DNA from 3 places in the Sphingobium indicum B90A genome. Region 1 is predicted to be linked to each of the others. Evidence: riboswitches for the same ligand, from Rfam matches in the RefSeq annotation. Region 1 holds a riboswitch; each other region holds the start of a gene.
What was found. Region 1 has a riboswitch for cobalamin ahead of SIDU_RS00630 (TonB-dependent receptor plug domain-containing protein). Riboswitches for the same ligand answer to the same signal wherever they lie in the genome.

Region 1 (7,183 bases):
CTCCCACCCACCCCAACCCCTCCCTTGAAAGGGAGGGGCTATGACAAGTGTCCGCACCACCTGCGCCTATTGCGGCGTCGGCTGCGGCATTTCGGCCACGCCGACCGGGCCGCGCTCGGCCGACATCAAGGGCGATGAGGCGCATCCCGCCAATGCCGGCCGCCTCTGCTCCAAGGGCACGCATCTGGGCGAAACGGTGGGCCTGACGGGGCGCCTGCTGCACCCGATGATCGGCAACAGGCGCGCAAGCTGGGACAAGGCGCTGGACCTGGTGGCGCGGAAATTCCGCGAAACCATCGACCGCCACGGTCCCGACAGCGTGGCCTTCTACGTCTCCGGTCAATTGATGACCGAGGATTATTATGTCGCCAACAAGCTGATGAAGGGCTTTATCGGCTCGGCGAACATCGACACCAACAGCCGCCTCTGCATGTCGAGCGCGGTCGCCGGGCACAATCGCGCCTTTGGCGAGGATGTGGTGCCCGCCAGCTATGACGATCTGGACGAAGCGGACCTGATCGTGCTGGTCGGCTCCAACACCGCATGGTGCCACCCGATCGTCTACCAGCGCATCCAGGCGGCCCGCGCCGCGCGCGGGACGAAGCTCGTCGTCATCGATCCGCGCCGCACCGAAAGCTGCGAAGGCGCGGACCTGCATCTGCCGGTGAAGCCCGGCACCGACGTCGCCCTGATGAACGGCCTGCTCGCTTGGGTAGCGGCGGAGGGCGCCACCGACCCCGCCTTCCTCGCCGATCATGTCAGCGCGCCCGAAGATTTCTGGGATCATGTCCGCGCCGGGCACGACCTCTGGACGACGGCGAAGACCTGCGACGTCGCGCCCGCGCTGCTGGAACAATTCTACAAGCTGTTCGCCGCCACGCCGCGCACCGTCACGCTGTTCAGCCAGGGCATCAACCAGTCGATCCGCGGCACCGACCAGGTGAACGCGATCATCAACGTCCACCTCGCCACCGGCCGCATCGGCAAGCCGGGCGCGGCGCCCTTCTCGATCACCGGCCAGCCCAACGCCATGGGCGGCCGCGAAGTCGGCGGCCTTGCCTCCAGCCTTGCCGCCCATATGGATTTCGCGCCGGAAAATGTGGAGCGGGTGGGCCGCTTCTGGGCCGCCCCCGCCATGGCCACCAAGCCGGGCCTGAAAGCGGTCGACCTGTTCCGCGCCATCAACGAAGGCCGGATCAAGGCGCTCTGGATCATGGCGACCAACCCCGCCGTCTCCATGCCCGACGCGGGCCGCGTGCGGGAGGCGCTGGAGGCGATCCCCTTCCTCGTCGTGTCGGACATCATGGCCGACACCGACAGCAGCACGCATGCCCATGTCCGCCTGCCCGCCGCCGGATGGGGGGAAAAGGACGGCACCGTCACCAATTCGGACCGCACGATCAGCCGCCAGCGACCCTTCCTGCCGCTGCCGGGAGAGGCGAAGCCGGACTGGTGGATCGTCAAGGAAGTCGCCCGCCGCATGGGATGGCGCAGCGCCTTCGCCTATGATCGGCCCGCCGACATCTGGCGCGAACATGCCCGCCTGACCGCCTATCGGAATGACGGAGAGCGGCTGCTCAACCTGCGCTCCCATGCGACCATCGGCAACGACGCCTATGACGCCATGGAGCCGTTCCGCTGGGGCGGCACGCCCTTCGCCGACGGCCGCTTCCCGACGCCGGACGGCAAGGCGCGACTGGTCCTGACCAGGCAGATGGAGGTTCAGGAGCCGCTGCGGGATTGGCCGATGACGCTCAACACCGGGCGTTACCGCGACCAGTGGCACACGATGAGCCGCACCGGCCTGTCCCCGAAACTCGCGCGCCATCGCGAGGAGCCGCAGGTCGAAATCCATCCGAAGGATGCCGAGGCGCTGGGCATCGTCGACCGCGACCTTGCCCGCGTCCAGACGGCGCAGGGCAACAGCATCTTCCGCGTCAGCCTGAGCGAAGGCCAGCGCCCCGGCGAGATCTTCACGCCGATCCACTGGACCGACCAGATGTCGAGCGGCGGCCGCACCGGCCTGCTCCCTCGTCCGCTGGTCGATCCGCATTCGGGCCAGCCCGGCTTCAAATCCACCCCGGCCAGCGTCGAGAAGGTCGCGACCGAGTGGAGCGGTTTCCTCATCCTGCGCGGCGATGAGCCGGTGAAGCTGCCCTGCCTCTGGTCCACCCGGATCACCGTTCCGGGCGGCGCGCTGTACGAGATCGCCGGCAATGGCGACCCGGCCCGCCTCGACGCCTTTCTTCCGAAGGGCGACCGGGTCGAGGCCATGGACGCCTCCCGCGGCACCCGGCGCGTCGCGACCATCAGCGAAGGCAGGCTGAACGGCGTGCTGTTCGTGACGCGCACCGGCCTGTTGCCCTCGCGCGACTGGCTGATCGGCCAGTTGCAGGCAGAGGGAGTCGGCGGCTCCGTCCTCGCGGCGCGGGGACCGGGCAGCCAGCCGGAAAAGGGCGCGACCGTCTGCGTCTGCTTCGACATCGGGTTGAACCAGATCGTCGCCGCCATCCGCGAGCAGGATCTGGTCGACGTCGCCGCCGTCGGCAAGGCGCTGGGGGCGGGGACCAATTGCGGATCGTGCCGCCCCGCGCTCGCCAATATCCTCACCCAGACATTGCAGGAGACGCTTCATGCAGCCGAATGAGCTTATCGCCCCCGGCGAGGTCTGGCTGGTGGGCGCAGGCCCCGGCGACCCGGACCTGCTGACCCGCAAGGCCGAAAAGCTGATCGCTGCGGCGGAGATCGTCTTCCACGACGCGCTGGTGGGGCCGGGGGTGCTGGACCTGATCCCGCAGGGCGTCGAGCGGGTCAGCGTCGGCAAACGCTCCGGCCGCCACAGCAAGGCGCAGGAAAGCATCAACGACCTGCTGCTGGCGGCGGCGAAGGCGGGCAAGCGCGTCGTGCGGCTGAAGGGGGGCGACCCCTCGGTCTTCGGCCGCTCGGCGGAGGAGATGGAGCATCTGGCGGAGGCGGGCGTCGCCGTGCGCATCTGCCCCGGCATCACCACCGCCAGCGCGGCGGCGGCGAACGGCCATGCCTCGCTCACCCTGCGCGGCGTGGCGCGGGGACTGACGCTGGTGACGGCGCATCTGAAGGCAGGCGAGCCGCTGAAGCTCGACTGGGAAGCGCTGGCCCGGCCGGGCGGCACGCTCGGCATCTATATGGGCCGCGCCGCTGCCGGAGAAATCAGCCGCTCGCTGATCGCCGCCGGGCGCGATCCCGAAACGCCGGTGATGGTGGCGGTCAATGTCTCGCTCCCCAATGAACGGCTGATCCGGGGCAAGCTGTCGGCGCTGGCCTTCCTGGTGGCGACGATCAGCGACGAAGACCCAACCCTGCTGCTGATCGGGGAAGCAGTGGCGGGAACCCATTTGCCGGTGGAAGTGGTTGAGAGTGCTACCGTCCGGGCCTGACGACCAACCCTACCTCCGTTCGGGCTGAGCCTGTCGAAGCCCTTTTCTCCTCAAGAGAAGCCGAACCCTTCGACAGGCTCAGCCCAATCGGGGAAAAGTGAACCGCTCCAGATCCTCCGGCCGGTTGATATTGGGCAGCACGAACTCCGGCCGCTCCACGATCCGCGCCCCGACCCGCTCCAGCCAGCCATGGATCGCCCGGCTATTCTCCTCGGCCAGATGCGCATCCAGCTCTCCCGCCAATGAAGCGGGCCAGAAGCCGGCCAGTTGCTGCCCCTTCAGGATCGCCGCGCCATCCCCGATCAAGGCCTGCGCCAACCCGTCCGGATAGACCGGAACGTCGCACCCCGTCGTCAGCACCGCGTCATAACCCTGCGCCGCCGCATGATGCAGCGCGGCGTTCAGCCCCCCTAACGGTCCCATGTCCGCCGCCGGCCGGTCCGCCAGCCCGGTCATTCCCGGAACGTGCCGCCCGCAAATCACCACCGTCTCGACATGCGCGCCCAGCGCCGCCGCCGCATGATCCAGCAATGTCCGCCCATCGAGCATCGCCAAGGCCTTGTCGCTGCCGAAGCGGCTGGATCGTCCCCCGGCCAGAACCGCGCCCAGCAATCGCATTCCGTCCCTCCTCATGCCGCTTGGCATTGTCCTCGCTTTCCCTTATGGCGCGCGGCGCGGGCGGGGACAAACCCTCGCGCGCAAAGAAGATCGCGCCGGTGCCCCCAAAGGGCTGAAAACGGGAATGCGGTGCGGGCGGGAAACCGTCCTATTCCGCGGCTGTCCCTGCAACTGTAAGCGGTGAGCGCGATGCACTTCGGTCCATGGACCGGCCACTGGACGCAAGTCCGGGAAGGCATGCATCGCTGCGTTGACCCGCGAGCCAGGAGACCTGCCGGCGCACGGTCGCTCTTGCCCTGGCCCAGGTGTTGGCCATGGCACGGTGTTTTCCGTCTGAGCGACGAAGCGGCGCAGGGCCGCATCGGTGCGGGGGAGGGCACTGGCGTCGACTTCCCCCTGCGCCGACCGCGATGAGCGGATGCCCTGAGCCATGAAGTCGCAGCGACGCTCAGGGAAACAGATATAATGTTGAAAGCCACCCTCTCTCTTGCCGCTTTGCTCGCGGCCGCGCCCGCCCTCGCCGCCGATGATGACGAGATCATCGTCACCGCATTGGGCATCGAGCAGCCCCGCGACGAGGTCGGCCAGGCCGTCACCGTCATCGACGCCGACACCATCCGCACCCGCCAGAGCGTCAGCGTCGTGGACCTGCTGGCGACCACGCCGGGCGTGCGCTTCAACCGCAGCGGCAGCTTGGGCGGGGTGACCGGCGTTTCGCTGCGCGGCGCTGAAACGACGCAGACGCTGGTGCTGATCGACGGGGTCAAGGTCAACGACACCAGCGGCATTGGCGACATGTACGATTTCGGCAATCTGCTGACCGGCAATATCCGGCGGATCGAAATTTTGCGGGGGTCCAACTCCATCGCCTATGGCAGCCAGGCGGTCGGCGGCGTCGTCAACGTCATGACCGGCACGCCTGCCGCCGGTTTCGCGGGCAATGCATCGGTCGATTACGGCTATAGCGACACGCTGAACGCCAAGGCGGACGTTTCGGGCGGCAGCGGCATCGCATCGGGCGGCGTTGGCATCGCCTATTTCAACACCGACGGCATTTCCTCCGCCGCCAATGGCACGGAAAAGGACGGCTATGAGAATATCGCCGCCAACGCCAAGCTGAAGCTGGCCTTCACCGATACGCTCAGCCTCGACCTGCGCGGCTATTATATCCATGCCGATCTGGATACCGACAACGGCGTGTTGGACAGCACAGCGGACACTTCCAAATCGGATCAATATGTCGGCTATGCCGGGCTGAACCTGGAGCTGTTCGACGGCAGGCTCACCAACCGGGCGGCCGTGACCTGGTTCCGCATGGACCGCGACTATACATCCGCATTCGGCCCCTATGGCTATTCGGGCACCAATCTGCGCTTCGAATATGAGGGCGTCTATCAGCCGGTCGATCAGGCGAAGCTGGTCTTCGGCTATGAACATGAACGGCCCGACTATGACTTCTCCGGCTTCGGCTCGGTGGAAAGCCACAAGGCCGATGTCGACAGCGTCTATGCGCTGGCCATCGTGAAGCCGGTCGCCGGCCTGTCGCTGACCGCCGGCGCGCGGCATGACGATCACAGCCAGTTCGGCGGCGCGACCACCTTCGGCGCCAATGCCAACTACACGCCCAACGCCGGCGCGACCAATATCCGCATGAGCTATGGCGAAGGGTTCAAGGCCCCGTCCCTTTATCAGCTTTACGGCGCCGATGTCGGCAATGCGGGCCTGCGTCCGGAGCGGTCGAAAAGCTACGACATCGGCTTCGACCAAAGGCTGGATGGCGACCGGGCGATCCTCTCTGTCACGGCGTTCCGCCGCGACACCAAAGACCAGATCAACTATGATTATTCGATCGGCCTTTACGGCGGGTACAATAATCTGGACCGCACCCGCGCCAAGGGCGTGGAGGCGATGCTGGCCCTGAAGCCTGTCGATGCGCTGACGGTCACGGCCGCCTACAGCCATGTCGATGCGCGCGACCGCAATACCGACGCCCGGCTGCCGCGCCGCGCCGCCGATGCGGTCAGCGTTTCGGCGGACTATGTCTGGCCCTTCGGCCTGTCGACCGGCGCGACCGTGACGATGGTGGGCGACAGCTTCAACGATGCGACCAACGCGATCCGGCTGGACGGCTATGCCGTGACGGACGTGCGGGCATCCTTCCCGATCCGGGAGAATCTGGAGATCTACGGCCGCATCGACAATCTGACCGATGAGAAATATGCCACTGTCTATGGCTATGGCACATATGGCCGCTCGGCCTTCGGCGGCGTGCGTGTGCGCTTCTGAAAATAGCCTAATGGCGCGGCGCGGCGTTCACCCGCGCCGCGCCCTTGCGCACGGCTCCGTCAAGCTGCGCCATGCCCTTGTGCGCAGCGCCGTCAAGCTGCGCAGCGATGCTCCGCGCCGCATCGACATAGGCGGGGCCGCCGCACACCGTCCACGCCTGCGGCAGGCGGATGCGCGGAATGGCGCGCAATATGGGATGGCGCAGCATCTCCGTCCCCTGATCGACCACCTCTTCGCTGCCGCTCTCCACGATCAGCCAGTCGGGGCGGGCGGCGATCATCTCCTCCAGCGACAGTTGCGACAGCGCCGGCTTGCCCAGCCTGCCCGCCAGATTGACCAGCCCCACGCGCCGCATCAGGTCGTCGACCAGCGTGCCGGTGCCGGTCATATAGCCGCGCCGCTGATAATAGGCGGCAACCCCGCGACGCTTCGGGCGGGGCAGGGCGGCGAGGTCGCGATTCATGGCCCGGATCAGCGCTTCGCCCCGTTCGGTATGGCCGACCGCCGCTGCAACCTGACGGATCTGCGCCAGGATCATGGGATAGCCGTCCGCGCTCGCCAGCCCCAAAGTCCGCCATCGGCCCGGAGGCGCGCCGACGACGCCGTCGTTTTCGGGAAAGCCGATCAGCAGGTCGGGCCGCAGCGCCAGCACTTCCTCCGCCGGGCGCTTGAGCGTGCGGAAGGCGCGGGCCTTGCCGACCGCCGCCGACAGTTCCGGGTCGTGCCCATAGGGGCTGAGCGCCGCGATCTGCGCCGGGTCGGCCAGAGCGAGCACATATTGATCGGCGCAGGTGTTGAGCGACACGATGCGCCGGGGTTGGGTGGGCGCCGCGCCGGTCAGGACCAGGGCGCAGAACGCTGTA
Region 2 (7,183 bases), 1.3 Mb from region 1:
CCAGCGCGGCCGTGTCGCGGCCGACGATCCGGGCCACCGCCTGCCGCGCCGCATCCATTTCCCCCTTCGTCAGTGCGCGAACCACCGGCGCGACATGGACATAGAGGCTGTTCTGCGCCAGCGCCGGCCATGCGGCGAGCGCCAGCCATGGCCAGGCCGTGCCCCCGCCCCAGCGGCGGATCGCCCATTCCAGCGCCAGACCAACGCCTGCGCCCACGCCCAGCAACAGCAACAGCAGGGCAAATCCCGTCCAGCGGCGCACCCGGCCGCTCCACGCCTCCCGGTTCCATCGCCGCTCCGCCGCGCCGATGATCCGGGCGAAACCGCCGACCGGATGGCCGATCCGGGCGTGCAGCCAACCCGGCCAGCCAAGCGCCGCATCCAGCATCAGCGCCGCCAGGGCCGCCGGCTCACCCATCGGCCAATGCCCGGTCGAGGCGGGCGAGCGCCGCCGCATCGGCAGGCAGGCCGATCCGCAGCCAGCGCCGGTCCTCCTCGAAGGGGCGCGTCAGGATGGAACGCCGGGCCAGCCTGTCGAACAGGGTCCAGCCATCCTCCGCCTCCACCAGGCGGAACAGCGGGCATTCGCCCCGCGCCGCCAACCCATGGCGCGCCAGCACGCCATCCAGTTGCGCCGCGCGCTCCCCCAGCGCCGTCACTGTCGCGTCGATCCAACTCCGGTCGCGATAGGCAGCGCCGCCGAACGCGATGGCTGCCGCGGAAACCGGCCATTCCCCCAGCATCCGCCGCGCCCGGGCGACGACTTCTCGCGGCCCAAGCAGAAAGCCCAACCTGACTCCGGCCAACCCGAAGAATTTGCCGAAGGACCGCAACAGGATCAGCCGCCGCCCGTCCCCCACTTCGCCCGCCAGGCTGCATGAAGGCACAGCGTCGGCATAGGCTTCGTCGACGATCAGCCATCCTCCGCCCTCTTCCAGCCCGGCCAGCCATTGCAGCAGGCGCGCAGGCGGCAGGATGCGGCCGTCGGGATTATTTGGGTTGGCCAGCAGCAGGGCCACCGCTTCGCGAGGCGGTTCTTCCCCATCGGGCAACGGGGCGCCTTGCGCGAAAATCTCCGCATGGGTGCGATAGCTGGGGACGAGCCAGCGAGCGGGCATGTCCAGCATCCGTCCCACCAGCCGCAATCCCGCCTCGCTGCCCGGCAGGGTGCAAAGATGGTCGGGATCTACCCCGAAACAGGCGGCGGCGGCCGCCTCCATCGCCGCCAGATCGCGCGGATCGGGCAAATGCCGCCAGTCGACGGCCAGATGATCGGCCCCCGGCCATGGGAAGGGGCTGATTCCGGTCGAAAGGTCGATCCACTCCTTCCCGCCATAGACGGCGCGGGCTTCTGCCAGGCGGCCGCCATGCCAGGCGAAACCGCTCATCGCGCCGCCACCATCGCCAGCAGCAGGGCGCTCTCCAGCAATTCGATGCCGGCGCCATGCCCATCCCCGGAGATGCCGCCGATCCGGGACCGCAGCCAAAGGCCCCAAAGCGGGATCAACGGAACCGCCGCGAGAAGGGCGGGCGCCCGATAACCCAGCGCCAGCCCCAATATCGACCAGAGGATAAACGCCTCCGCCCGCCATCCGGCCCGAAAACGGCTCGCCAGTCCCTCGTGGAGCGGGGGCAGCCAGCGCGTCCAGAATAAAGGCCCGATGCGCGCCACCATCGCCACGGCCGCCAGCATCCATGGCGACAAACTCTCCAGCCACAGCCGCAACAGCACCAGCTTGGCCAGCAATTGCAGACCGATGGCGACCACGCCGAAGCTGCCGACATGCGGATCGGCGAGGACGGCGGACAGGCGCGTCCGGTCGCCATGCGCCGCCCCCGCCGCATCCGCTATGTCGCCCAATCCGTCGAGATGCAGCGCCCCGGTCACGGCCACCCAGGCAACCAGGCCGAAAAGAGCGCCGGCCCAGGGGTCGATCCGCATGCCCAGCCCGGCCCCGCCCGCGACCGCCAGGCCGACGGCGATGCCCGTTGCGGGCAGCCAGCGGACGGCGGCGGCGAAATCCCGCTCATCGACATGCTGCGCGGGCAAAGGCAGCCGCGTCATCAATTGCAGGGCCAGCACCAGCCTCTTCATGCGATCAGGCCCGTAATCTGCCCCGACGGTCCTTCGGGCCAGATCCGCAGGCTCAGCACCGCGCCATAAGGCAGGTCCACCGCCCAGCCCCGCCGCGCGTCGAAACCGCACAGCACAGACAACGCCGCCCGGATCGCCCCGGCATGGCAGACCACCAGAACCGGCTCGCCCAGCGCGGCCAGCCCGTCCCCGATCCGATTGCATAGGTCGGTCCAGCTTTCACCCCCAGGCGGGGGAAATCCGTCCGGATCGTCCCAGAAGCGGGCAAGATCCTCCGCCGGAAGGCGCGCCGGGTCGGCTCCCTCCCAATCCCCGAAATGCAGTTCCCGCCAGCGCGAGTCGACGTCCAACTCCACGTCCCGCTCCGCCGCGATCGCCGCGCCCGGCGTCCGCGCCCTGGCGAGGTCGGACGTCACCACTCGCGCGAAATCCAGATGCCGCGCCCGATCGACGCAGAGGGCGATCCCCTCCGCCTCCGGCGGAGCGTCCAGATGGCCGAGCAACCGTCCGGCAAGCTGCGGCGCGCCATGGCGCATCAGGTGGAGCGGAAAGGCGTTCACAGCGCGCCGGCCACGGCCGCTTCGGCAAAGCTCGCCATGCCCCCATGCGCGGCCAGGGCGGATCGCACGATCTGCGCGGCGACCGCGGCGCCGCTCCCCTCGCCCAGCCGCATGTCGAGCCGCAGCAACGGCTCCAGCGCCAGAGCGGCCAGCAGGCGCTCATGCCCCGCTTCCGCCGACATATGGGCGGCCATGCAATGGTCGACGATCACCGGATTATCCTTCGCCAGCGGCGCGACCGCCGCGCAGCCAATGAACCCGTCCAGCATGACCGGCACGCGCAGCATCCGCGCCGCCAGCACCGCGCCGGCCAGCGCCGCGATCTCTCGCCCGCCCAGCCTTCGCAAGGTTTCGAAGGCGTCGGCGCAATGCGCCCCGTGCAGGGCGAGCGCCAGCGATACCGCATCGGCCTTGCGCGCCAGCCCTTCGCCATCCACGCCTGTCCCGCGCCCCACCCAATGGGCCGCCGCACCCCCAAAGGCCTGCGCGCAGAGCGCCGCCGCCGGCGTGCTGTTGGCAATGCCCATCTCGCCCGGCAACAGCAGGTCGAGGCCCTCTTCCGCCGCCGCCGCTCCGGCATTGATCGCGCTCAGGCAATCCTCCTCGCTCATGGCCGCCTCCGCGCAGATGTCGCCGGTCGGCCGTTCCAGATCGAGCGCGACGACGGCCAGTTCCGCGCCGCAGGCCTGGGCCAGCGCGTTGATCGCCGCGCCGCCATGACGGAAATTGGCCACCATCTGCGCCGTGACCTCTGCCGGGAAGGCGCTGACGCCCCGCGCCGCAACGCCATGATTCCCCGCGAAGATAGCGGCGCGGATGCGCTCCGCCCGGGGCCGTTCCCGCCGCTGCCAGCCCGCCATGAACAGGGCGATCTCCTCCAGCCGCCCCAGCGAACCGGCGGGCTTCGTCAGCATCCGCTGCCGCTCCGCCGCCGCTGCGGCAGCGCCTGCGTCGGGGGCGGGAAGCTCCGCCAGAGCGGCGGCAAAGGCGGCCCGGTCGACGAAGCGGATCATGAACAGACGAAGCCGTCGGGCGGCGTGCGGACGATGAAATGCCCCTTCACCCCCTGCGGCCAGTCGGCATAGCGCACCACGCCCTCCTCGCTTTCGGCGTGGCGCGCCGCATAGTCCAGTATCGCCCGCGCGGCTTCCTCATCGGGGGTGAAGTCGCCCAGCACATAGCCGACCTTTCCGGTCCCGCGCACATGCACCGCGCAATGGCGATCGCAGGCGAAGAGGCAGGGCATGTCCTGCACCGCGACAGCCGCATAGGCGGGATCGCCGTCGCGAACCCTGTGAAGCGCCTCGACCAGCAGGGCGCCGCCTCGCCGCCCTGCCGCATCCTCCCGCTGCTCCGCCGAAAGACGGCAGGTCGAACAGACGACCACCGACGCCCCAGGCCCGACAGCCCGCAGCATCAACGATGGCCCCGCAAATCAGTCATTCCACATCCTCCAGCCCGGCGGCATATGCCCCATCGGGAACCGGGCAAGGGAGGACGGGCCGGCACCAGGGCAGGCGACAGGACTCCCCCCGCGCGGTCGCACCGGCAAGGCGATGGCTGTCGCTCGGCGAGGAGACCCCCGTTCGCCCGGCACACCCTGTCCGGTCGAAGAACGACGGCGTCAGGCAGGTCTCCTGGCTCGCGGGTCGATGCTGTCCGGCCGCCTTCTCGAAACCCTGTCGGTTCAATGGCGCGATGGCCGGAAGGCTCGCCGCTTACAGTTGCAGGGGCAGCGCGGGCATTTCACCCGACTTCCCTTTTCATCCCCTTGCAGGGAACCTGTCGCGCCAGTGCTGATAAAGCCGGCTTCGATCAATCGCAAGGCCGGAAATGGGAGGGTGGCGACGCGGTCGGGCCTCGGCTTCCGCTTCCGTCCGTCCTGTAGGGAACGGCAGCCGCCCTTCGCGGGTTTCATGGCCATGTTGGCCAACGATTTCGGCACCACGCTCGTCCGCCTTGTCCTTGCGACGCTGCTCGGCCTTGCCCTGGGCTTCGAGCGGGAACGCAACGGCCATGATGCGGGCCTGCGCACCCATGGCCTGGTGTCGCTGAGTTCGGCCATGCTGACGCTGTCGGCGCTAGAATTGGTGGAAGCGCACCCGGACGGGGATCCGATCCGCGTGGTTCAGGGACTTGCCCAGGCGATCGGCTTCATTGCGGGCGGCCTTATCTTCGTGCGCGGCGGGGATGTGCGCAACATGACCACGGCCGCCAGCCTGTGGATGGCCGCGGCCGTCGGCATCACGGCCGGGGCGGGCCAATATGTGCTGGTGCTCGTCGGATCGCTGATCGCGCTGATGCTGCTTTCCTTGCTCCTCCTGGTCGAAAAGCGCATCGCCCGGCGAAGCCGCAAGACGGACAGGCTGGAGGGCGACGCCATGCCCAACCGGCGCGGTTCCGTGGTCCCGGATCGCGAGGGTTGAACGGCAAATCCGCGCCGCCTTCCCCGGCTGCGCGCCCGGCGGTATAGGAAAAGAGCGAACCGATGCGAATGGAAAATCAGGGTTGCGATTCGCCTGCGACGCGGCGCTTCGCCCCGTCCGGAATCTGCCCAGGCGCCTGAGGAAAGAAAAATGAACAAGGACATCATCATCGCCGGCTATGCCCGGACGCCCATGGGCGGTTTTCAGGGCGCACTGGCCAGCGTCTCCGCCCCGGAACTGGGCGCCGTCGCGGTCAAGGCGGCGGTCGAACGCTCCGGCGCTGCGCCGGAAGCCATAGACCGCATCTATATGGGCTGCGTCCTGCCCGCCGCGCTTGGCCAGGCGCCAGCGCGGCAGGCGGCGCTGGGCGCGGGCCTGCCTCAATCCGTCGAAGCGACCACGGTCAACAAGATGTGCGGTTCGGGCATGCAGGCCGCGATCATGGCGGCCGAAGCGCTGAGCGCCGGGACGGTGGACATCGTCGTCGCCGGCGGCATGGAGAGCATGACCAACGCGCCCTATGCGCTGCCCAAGCATCGCTCCGGCGCGCGCATCGGCCATGATCGGATCATCGACACGATGATGATGGACGGGCTGGAGGACGCCTATGACCGCGGCAAGCCCATGGGCGCCTTTGCCGAGGATACGGCCCGCGACTATCAGTTCACCCGCGCGGAAATGGACGCCTATGCGATCGAAAGCCTCGCCCGCGCCAATGCGGCGATCGACAGCGGCGCCTTCGCTGGAGAGGTGGTGCCGGTCATCGTCAGGACGCGCGGCGGCGAGGTCCAGGTCGACAAGGACGAACAGCCCGGCAATGCAAGGCCGGAGAAGATTCCGTCGCTCAAGCCCGCCTTCGCCAGCGATGGCGCGATCACCGCGGCATCCTCCGCCTCCATCTCCGACGGCGCGGCCGCGCTGGTGCTGACCCGCGCCGACGTGGCGGAGAAGCTGGGCCTGGCGAGGGAAGCGCGCATCGTCGCCGCCGCAGCCCATGCCCATGCTCCCGCGCTGTTCACCACGGCCCCGGTCTTCGCGATCCGCAAGGTGCTGGAGAAGGCGGGCTGGTCCTCCGGCGATGTCGATCTCTACGAAGTGAACGAGGCGTTCGCCGCCGTCGCCATGATCGCGATGCGCGACCTCGACATTCCGCGCGACAGGATCAACGTCAATGGCGGCGCCACGGCGCTGGGCCACCCCATCGGCGCAAGCGGCGCGCGCATCATCGCCACGCTGGTGGCGGCGTTGAAGGCGCGGGGCCTCAAGAAAGGCGTCGCGGCGCTCTGCATCGGCGGCGGCGAAGCGACCGCCGTCGCGCTCGAAATCCTGTGAGCGGGACGAAGGGAACATCCTGGACCGGCGCGATCCGGCAGGCGCCGGTCCTTCGATCCATGTCCATCAAGTCATGAATTTGGCGTGGCGCAACTTGTCGCGAGGGAAGGTTCGGCACGCGGCCTAGGCCGCAAACTCATAAATGGCGCGTTCGAGGTTTGAGGCAAAAAGGCCCAGCACAAGGAGAGAGGGCGCAGGAATATGTCAATATTTCAAGCCCTCTCGACGCCGGGATGGGCCTTTTTGGTCAAATCCGCAGGACGCCAAAATGGCTTTCATCTCGAACCGAAATGCGCTTGCAAAGGTGTCCAACCTTCGCGGCGCGCATTTCCGCCCGATATGTTCGCCATTTTGGCGCCTCGAACGCGCCATTTATGAGTTTACGGCCTAATGCCCGCTGCCGGATGGCCGCTTGACCTTCCTGATCTGCCCGATCCCCAGGAAGACCGTGACGATCGTCACCGGGAACAGCGCGACATCGATCCAGGCTGGCAGGTGCCATCCCTGAAGCTCCAGCGCTTCCTTCAGATGGTGCCAAAGGCCAAGGGCATAATAGCTGATGGCCACCACCGACAGCCCCTCCACCGTATGTTGCAGCCGCAATTGCAGCGCGGTCCGGCGGTCCATGGAAGCCAGCAGGTCGCGGTTCCGGCGGGCAAGGGCGGTGTCGACCCGCGTGCGCAGCAAGGCGCTGGTCCAGGCGGTCCGCTGCGCCAGATCCTCCAGCCGGCGGGTGAAGGCATCGCAGGTGCGCATGGCCGGCAGCAGTC
Region 3 (7,183 bases), 1.3 Mb from region 1:
CGTTGCCGCGGCGCGGGAAGCGGGGGTGAAGCATATCATGCTGACCCGCCCGCCATGGATCGCTGCGGAGGGGGACCGCTGGACCCATGTGCCTGACCTGGCAGGGGCGGTGGCGGCGCTGGCGGGAGCGAGGCGGAACGTGATGCTGGCCCTGGGGCGCATGCATGTGGACGCCTTCGCCGCGCAGCCCCAGCATCATTATCTGCTGCGCTTCGTCGACATGCCCGCTGCTGCGCCGGGGTTGCCCGACCATGCCTTGGTGATCGACCGCGGTCCCTTCACGGTGGAGGGCGACATGCAGTTGATGCGCGCCCATGGCATCGACTGCGTCGTGTCGAAAAATGCGGGGGGCAGCGGTGCGCAGGCCAAGCTGGCCGCAGCGCGGACGCTCGGACTGCCGGTCGTGATGATCGGGCGTCCGGCCTGCCCGGCCGCGCTGGTGACGCATGAGGTCGCCGGGGTGCTGCAATGGCTGGGTCATGCGGCGGAACGGGGCGTATAGAGGATCGGCGGGCCGGAGCGATCGATCAGCCGGGTGCGGCTGGAACCGACGATCACCATGGTGCGCATGTCGGCCATGTCCGGCGTGGCCCGGCTCAACGGCACGACGCGCAACATTTCCTCCGGCGTGGAGACGGCGCGGGCGAAGAGGATGAGCCGGTCCTCGCCGCATTCCTCGCGCAGGATCGCCAGCGCCCGCCCGAAACCCTCCGGCCGGGAACGGGAACGGGGATTGTAGAAGGCCATGGCGAAATCGGCCTGCGCCGCGAGGCGCAGGCGGCGCTCGATCAGCGGCCAGGGCTTCAGATTGTCGGACAGGTTGATGGCGCAGAAATCATGGCCGAGCGGCGCGCCCGCCCGCGCTGCGGCGGCGAGCATGGCGGTGATGCCGGGCAGGACGCGGATGTCGAGGTCGCGCCAACCCTCCGGCCCTGCCTCCAGTGCCTCGAACAGGGCGGAGGCCATGGCGAAGACGCCCGGATCGCCGGAGGAAACGATCGCCACCCGCTTGCCCTGGGCGGCGAGGGTCAGGGCATGGACGGCGCGGTCCAGTTCGACGCGATTGTCCGACGCGTGGAGCGTGAGGCCGGGCCTTTGCGCCACCCGCGCGACATAGGGGATATATCCGATGACGTCGGTCGCCTGCGCCAGCGCATCCGACACCTCCGGCGTGATGAGCGCATCCGCCCCTGGGCCCAGACCGGCTGCCGCGACCCAGCCGGTCATGGGCGGCGGCCCTGCCCGTGGACCAGCAGGATAGAGAAATAGGGGGCGGCGCCGGTCGCCTGCGCCAGCGGGACGATGCGCTGATCCGCCATGGTCGCATATTCGACCAGCCAGGCGCTGTCCTGCTTGCCTGCCGCTTCGACGGCGCGGCGCAGCTTGGGAAGGTTGCGGCCGATCTTCATGACGACCAGGGCATGGCTTTCATGGATGCGGCGGACCAGTTCCTCTTCCGGAAGGGTCGCCATCAGCACCGTCAGCACATCGTCGCCCCAACCGATCGGCGCGCCGCTGGCGGTCCAGGCGCCGGACATGCCGGTGATGCCGGGGACGATCTTCACCGGCCCGGCGAGGCGGCTGTGCAGGTGCATGAAGCTGCCGTAGAAGAAGGGATCGCCTTCGCAGAGGACCACCACATCCTCTCCTCCTGCGGAAAGCCCGTCCAGATACGCGGCGCAATCGGCGTAGAAGGCTGAAAGCAGATCGTTGTAGCGCGGATCGGACAGCGGGATTTCCGTCGTCACCGGATATTCCATCGCGAATTCGACGGCATCGGGATGCAACATGCCCTCCACGATGCCGCGGGCATGACCCGGCCTCCCCTTCTTGCGGAAATAGGCGATGTGCCGGGCGTCGCGGATCAGCCGGTCGGCCCGGACGCTCATCAGATCCCGCGCGCCCGGTCCCAGGCCCACGCCATGGATGGTCCCGCCCATCATTCCGCTGGACTCGCTATCGCATTGACCGCCGCGACCGTGATGGCGCTGCCGCCCAGGCGGCCCTCGACGATGCAGCAGGGGACGGGCTGGCTCTGCCAGAGCGCCTGCTTCGATTCCGCCGCGCCGATGAAGCCGACGGGACAGCCGATGATCGCGGCGGGACGGGGACAGGCCGGATCTTCCAGCATGTCGAGCAGGTGGAAGAGGGCCGTCGGCGCATTGCCGATCGCCACCAGCGCGCCCCCCAGATGTGGCCGCCAGAGTTCGAGTGCGGCGGCGGACCGGGTGTTGGACATGCGCGCCGCCAGCGCGGGCACCTGCGGATCGTTCAGCGTGCAGAAGATCGGATTGGCGGCGGGCAGGCGCTTCAGGGTTATGCCCTCCGACACCATGCGCGCGTCGCAGAGGATCGGCGCGCCCGCCCGAAGCGCGGCGATGGCGGCGAGGGCGAAGGAGGGGGAAAAGCGGATATGGGAAGCGAGGTCGACCAGTCCCGCCGCATGGATCATGCGGACGGCGATTCGTTCCTCCTCGGTCGAGAAGCGGGCGAGATCGGCTTCGGCGCGGATGGTGCGGAAGGACTGCCGGTAGATGGCGGCTCCGTCGGTTTCGTAGCTATGGGGCATCAGGGCCTTCCGAAAAGGGCGAGGACTTGTCGGGCGGTGAGGCCGGTCTTTTCCGGCGGCGATCCGGCGCGGGCGTTGCGCGACAGGTCGAAGCGGCCCTGCCGGCCGGTAAGGACCAGCTTGGCGGTTCCCTGGCGGGCGCAGCCCTTGGCGCAGCCCGAAACATGCAGCGACCCTTCGACAAGGGGCGCGAGCCGGGAAGCGAGGCCGCGGGTCTCGACGCTTGCCTGCGGGCATGCGGGCGCGCCGGGGCAGGCATCGACGCGCAGCAGGCCGTCCGGGGGGGCGTGACCGGCGCGTTGCGCGCCGCCTTCCAGGATCAGGCCGCGCCATGGCGTCAGGCGCAGGGCGGCGACGTTCCGTTTCCGCGTCAGCGCGATGAGGCCGTCGGCGTCAATCTGGCCGAAGGGGACGGCGTGGAACGGCCCGGATGCGCTGGCTAACACCTGGGAAAGCGCGCGGGATGGCGCAGGCGCCATTTCAGCGGCCATCGGCAGCGGCGCGCCATGCCTGGCTGCGCGGCCCGATGCCGCGCCGCCCGTGGCAAGGAACCAGCGGACAAGCGCGATCAGGTCGCTCGCCGCCGTTTCGACGCTGGTGGGCGAGCCCATGGGGCGTCCCTCCACCCGCAACAGCAGCGCGCCCGCCTGGCTTCGTTCGAAGCGAAAGTCAGCGGGAACCCCCGCGAGGCAGGGGGCAGGCCCCGCGTCGATGGCGATCCCGATCTTGGAGGGAAGCTGGGGCAGGTCGTCGAGATGGGCGATCAGGCGGAGCACGATGCTTTCGCTGTCGTCGCCGGGCGAGGAATCCGGCGCGAGCAGGAAATTGCGACGCACTTCGCGGGCCGGATCGGCATCAGCGAGGCCAAGGGCGACGAGCTGCCGGAGCAGCGGGCCGTGGCTTTGCTCCGTCACGCCGCGAAGCTGAAGCGCGGCCCGGTTGGTGAGGTCGATCAGGCCGTTGCCGTGAAGGCGGGCGGCTTCGGCAAGGGCGATGGCCTGCGGGACGGCGAGGCGGCCCTGCGGGGGACGGACCCGCACCAGCAACCCGTCGCCCGCCATCATCGGGCGCCATGCCGTCGGACACCAGCCGCGAATGGCGGCGGACGATGCGCTGTGCGCGTCTGGCAACGGACTTCACCTCCCACATCGCAACGACGACCGGAGGATGCTTCCCCCAGCCGCATTCGTCGCCCGTGCGGAGAACCGAGCCGTGACCATCCCCTGGACCATGGCTAGAGCGACCCTTGCGTTCGGCAGGTCTCCTGGCTTGCGGGTCACAGCTTCGGCAGGGGCCTTCCCGGATTGCTCCAGTGGCTGGCCGCCCGCTCGGGAGGCCGTCCTTGCCTTGCTCGCCGCTCACAGTTGCAGGGACAGCCGCGGATTAGGGAGCATCCTCCCGCACCGCGTTCCCATTTAAGCCCCTTGCGGGGCACCGACGCGATCGATGGAGCGGGCAGGGCCCGTTCCAAGGCTGCTCATAGGCGGAGAGGAAGGGAAAGGGAAGAGGCCTTCAATCCCCCGCATGCGGGAGGGGAATTGTCAGCGAGTCACTATCGTCGAATGCCAGTCCGTCCGATGTTCCCAGCCGCGCCTTTCCAGTTCCGGCGTCGCCTCCTCGCTGACCGGATAGCCCAGGCACAGCAGGCCAAGGCATCGCCAGTTTTCCGGAATGGCGAGCATCGCGTCCACCGTCGCACGATCCAGTATCGACACCCACCCCATGCCGATACCGCGAGTCCGGGCGGCGAGCCAGAGCGTGTGGATCGCCATCACGCAGCTATAGCGCCGCGCCTCCGGCATGGTGATCGCGCCCAGCCTGTGGCCGGTTTCCGTGCCTTCGTCGCAATAGACGGCGAACAGCACCGGCGCTTCGCGCAGGCCGTGCAATTTCAGGCTGCGGTAGAGCCTGTCCTCCTCCCCCTCGTACATCTTGCCCGCCTTGGCGACCTGGGCGTCGACATGGACGGCAAGACGCTCGCGCAGGGCGGGCGTTTCGACGCGGACGAAACGCCAGGGCTGCGACAGCCCGACGGACGGCGCGCTGTGAGCGAGGGCGAGGAGCCGTTCGACCTCGCTCTCCTCCAGCGGATCGGTCAGGAAATGGCGCACGTCGCGGCGCAGGTGGACCAGTTCCTCGAAGGCGGCGATGTCGAAGGCGGTGCGTGTCAGAATTCGATTCCCGGCTGGGCCTTCACGCCGCTGCGGAAGGGATGTTTGACGAGGGTCATTTCAGTGACGAGATCGGCCGCCTCCATCAGCGCGTCGGGCGCGTTGCGGCCGGTGATGATGACATGCTTCATTTCGCCCCTGGCGGTCACGGCTTCCAACACCTCTTCGACCGGAAGATAGTCGTAGCGCAATACGATGTTGAGTTCATCGGCAAGGACCATGTCATAGGCCGGATCGGCGATCATGCGTTTCACCTCATCCCATGCTTCACGGGCGAGGGCAATGTCCCGCGTCCGGTCCTGCGTGTTCCAGGTGAAGCCTTCGCCCATGGGCTTGAATTCGACATTGCCCGGAAACGCATCGAACACCCGTTTTTCTCCGGTGGTCATCGCGCCCTTCACGAACTGGACGACGCCCACCTTCCGGCCATGGCCGATGGCGCGGACCACCATGCCGAGCGCGGCGGTCGTCTTGCCCTTGCCCTTGCCGGTGTGGACGATCAGCAGGCCTTTTTCCTGCGTCTTGGTCGCCATGATCCTGTCATGGGCGGCCTGTTTCTTCTTCATCTTTTCGGCATGTTGTTCGGGCGTGCGCTCGATCATTGCGGGGCATCCTTGAGTTGGGAGAGAAGCATGGCGGCGCTGTTCGACCGGGGTTTCCAAAGGGCGCGGTCCAGCGCTTCGCGGAGGCGCGCGGCGGTCTCCCGCAGGGCTGCCGGATTGGCCTCCGCCATGAAGGCGCGGACCGCCTCATCCTCTATGAAAGCGGCGTGGACGGCGTCGAAATGATGATCCTTCACCGCATGGGTCGTGGCGGCGAAGGCGAAGAGATAGTCGACGGAGGCCGCGATCTCGAACGCGCCCTTGTAGCCGTGGCGCATCATGCCCGCGATCCATTTGGGGTTGGTGACGCGGGCGCGGACGATGCGGCCGATCTCATCCTCCAGCGTGCGGACGACGGGGCGATCCGGGCGGCTGTGGTCGTTATGATAGCTGAGCGGCCTCCTGCCGGAGAGATGCTCGACCGCCGCGGCCAAGCCCCCTTCGAACTGATAATAATCATCGCTGTCGAGCAGGTCGTGCTCGCGATTGTCCTGGTTCTGGATCAGGGCGTCGGCCTGGGTCAGGCGCTTCGCGAAGAGGCTGCGTTCGGCATCGCCCTCCACGCCGCCGCCATAGGCATGGCCGCCCCAGTCGAGATAGACGTTCGCCAGGTCGGCGCGGTCGTGCCAGATCTTCTCGTCGATCATCGCCTGGAGGCCCGCGCCATAGGCTCCGGGCTTCGAGCCGAAGACGCGGCTGCCGGCGCGACGTTGAGCCGCCTTTTCGGGAATGCCCTCCGCGATCAACGCGGCGGTTTCAGCGCGATGGCGGGCTGCGGCGGGGTTGTCCTCTTCCGGCTCGTCCAGCGCCATGACGGCGCGGGCGGCGCTGTCGATCAGGTCGATCTGTTCCGGGAAGGCGTCCCGGAAGAAGCCGGAGACGCGGAAGGTCACGTCGACGCGAGGACGGCCCAGTTCCGCGATCTTCATGACCTCGAAACCGATGACGCGGCCCGAAGCCCAGTCCCAGCGCGGACGGACGCCCATCAGGGCCAGCGCCTGCGCGATGTCGTCGCCGCCGGTGCGCATATTGGCGGTGCCCCAGGCGGACAGGGCGATGGCGCGGGGATAGTCGCCCTCCCGCTGGAGATAGTCCTGCACGATGAGGTCGGCGGAGCGCTGGCCGAGATTCCAGGCGGCGACGGTGGGTACGGCGCGGGTGTCGACCGAATAGAAATTGCGGCCGGTGGGAAGGACGTCCGGGCGGCCCCTGGTCGGCGCTCCGGATGGGCCGGGAGGGACGAAACGACCGTCGAGGGCTTTCAGGAGCGCGGTTTTTTCAGCTTGCCCGCAGGCGTCGACGCGGGGGGCGAGGTCTTGCTCGATCACGGTGAGAACCGCTGCGGTTCTTTGCAATGCCCAGTCGTCGTCCCCGCGAAGACGGGGATCCATCTCCTGAATGTTCCGCTTGGGGCTGCTTATGGGAGATGGGTTCCCGCTTTTGCGGGAATGACGGTCCATCAATTCAATGGCGTAGAGTTCGAGCCGTTCCACCGTATCCCCGGTGGTACGCCACGGGGCAGAGGTGACGTGCCAGAGCGCTTCCGGTCGAGGGCCGGTCCACGGCGTCCCCATGATGCAGTCGAGCGGATCGAAGCCCAACTCAAGATCATGCGCCAAGGCGCGCAACAGTGATTGGCGGCCTTCGTCCAACCCTCTGGGGCAGCGGGCAAGGGCGATCAGCAGGTCGCGGCGGAGAGCGCCCTCCGGGCTGCGGGTGAAGACATGCAGCCCGTCGCGTATCTGCATTTCCTTAAGGTCGCACAGATAGTTGTCGATCGCTGCCAAGGCATCGTCTCCGCTTCCCTGCACCCCTGCATCCTTGTCCAACCCTTGCGAGGC

Region 2: it holds a riboswitch for cobalamin, as region 1 does, so the genes downstream of both, SIDU_RS11925 (DUF1636 domain-containing protein) here and SIDU_RS00630 (TonB-dependent receptor plug domain-containing protein) in region 1, are expected to answer to the same signal.
Region 3: it holds a riboswitch for cobalamin, as region 1 does, so the genes downstream of both, SIDU_RS12055 (cobalamin synthesis protein CobG) here and SIDU_RS00630 (TonB-dependent receptor plug domain-containing protein) in region 1, are expected to answer to the same signal.

The regions. Positions count from the first base shown of each region.
Region 1 covers NZ_CP013070.1:116,450-123,632, forward strand. The annotation lists gene SIDU_RS00615 (nitrate reductase) at 41-2,647, shown strand; gene cobA (uroporphyrinogen-III C-methyltransferase) at 2,634-3,416, shown strand; gene mobA (molybdenum cofactor guanylyltransferase) at 3,495-4,034, opposite strand; cobalamin riboswitch at 4,114-4,327, shown strand; gene SIDU_RS00630 (TonB-dependent receptor plug domain-containing protein) at 4,500-6,320, shown strand; gene SIDU_RS00635 (ABC transporter substrate-binding protein) at 6,328-7,183, opposite strand, start outside.
Region 2 covers NZ_CP013070.1:2,443,482-2,450,664, reverse strand. The annotation lists gene cbiB (adenosylcobinamide-phosphate synthase CbiB) at 1-418, opposite strand, end outside; gene SIDU_RS11945 (aminotransferase class I/II-fold pyridoxal phosphate-dependent enzyme) at 411-1,388, opposite strand; gene SIDU_RS11940 (adenosylcobinamide-GDP ribazoletransferase) at 1,385-2,095, opposite strand; gene SIDU_RS11935 (histidine phosphatase family protein) at 2,092-2,655, opposite strand; gene cobT (nicotinate-nucleotide--dimethylbenzimidazole phosphoribosyltransferase) at 2,652-3,668, opposite strand; gene SIDU_RS11925 (DUF1636 domain-containing protein) at 3,665-4,072, opposite strand; cobalamin riboswitch at 4,266-4,456, opposite strand; gene SIDU_RS11920 (MgtC/SapB family protein) at 4,449-5,081, shown strand; gene SIDU_RS11915 (acetyl-CoA C-acyltransferase) at 5,232-6,413, shown strand; gene SIDU_RS11910 (DUF3422 domain-containing protein) at 6,801-7,183, opposite strand, start outside.
Region 3 covers NZ_CP013070.1:2,470,103-2,477,285, forward strand. The annotation lists gene SIDU_RS12035 (cobalt-precorrin-6A reductase) at 1-502, shown strand, start outside; gene cobJ (precorrin-3B C(17)-methyltransferase) at 478-1,227, opposite strand; gene cobI (precorrin-2 C(20)-methyltransferase) at 1,224-1,943, opposite strand; gene SIDU_RS12050 (precorrin-8X methylmutase) at 1,940-2,569, opposite strand; gene SIDU_RS12055 (cobalamin synthesis protein CobG) at 2,569-3,633, opposite strand; cobalamin riboswitch at 3,806-4,023, opposite strand; gene bluB (5,6-dimethylbenzimidazole synthase) at 4,111-4,740, opposite strand; gene cobO (cob(I)yrinic acid a,c-diamide adenosyltransferase) at 4,737-5,342, opposite strand; gene cobN (cobaltochelatase subunit CobN) at 5,339-7,183, opposite strand, start outside.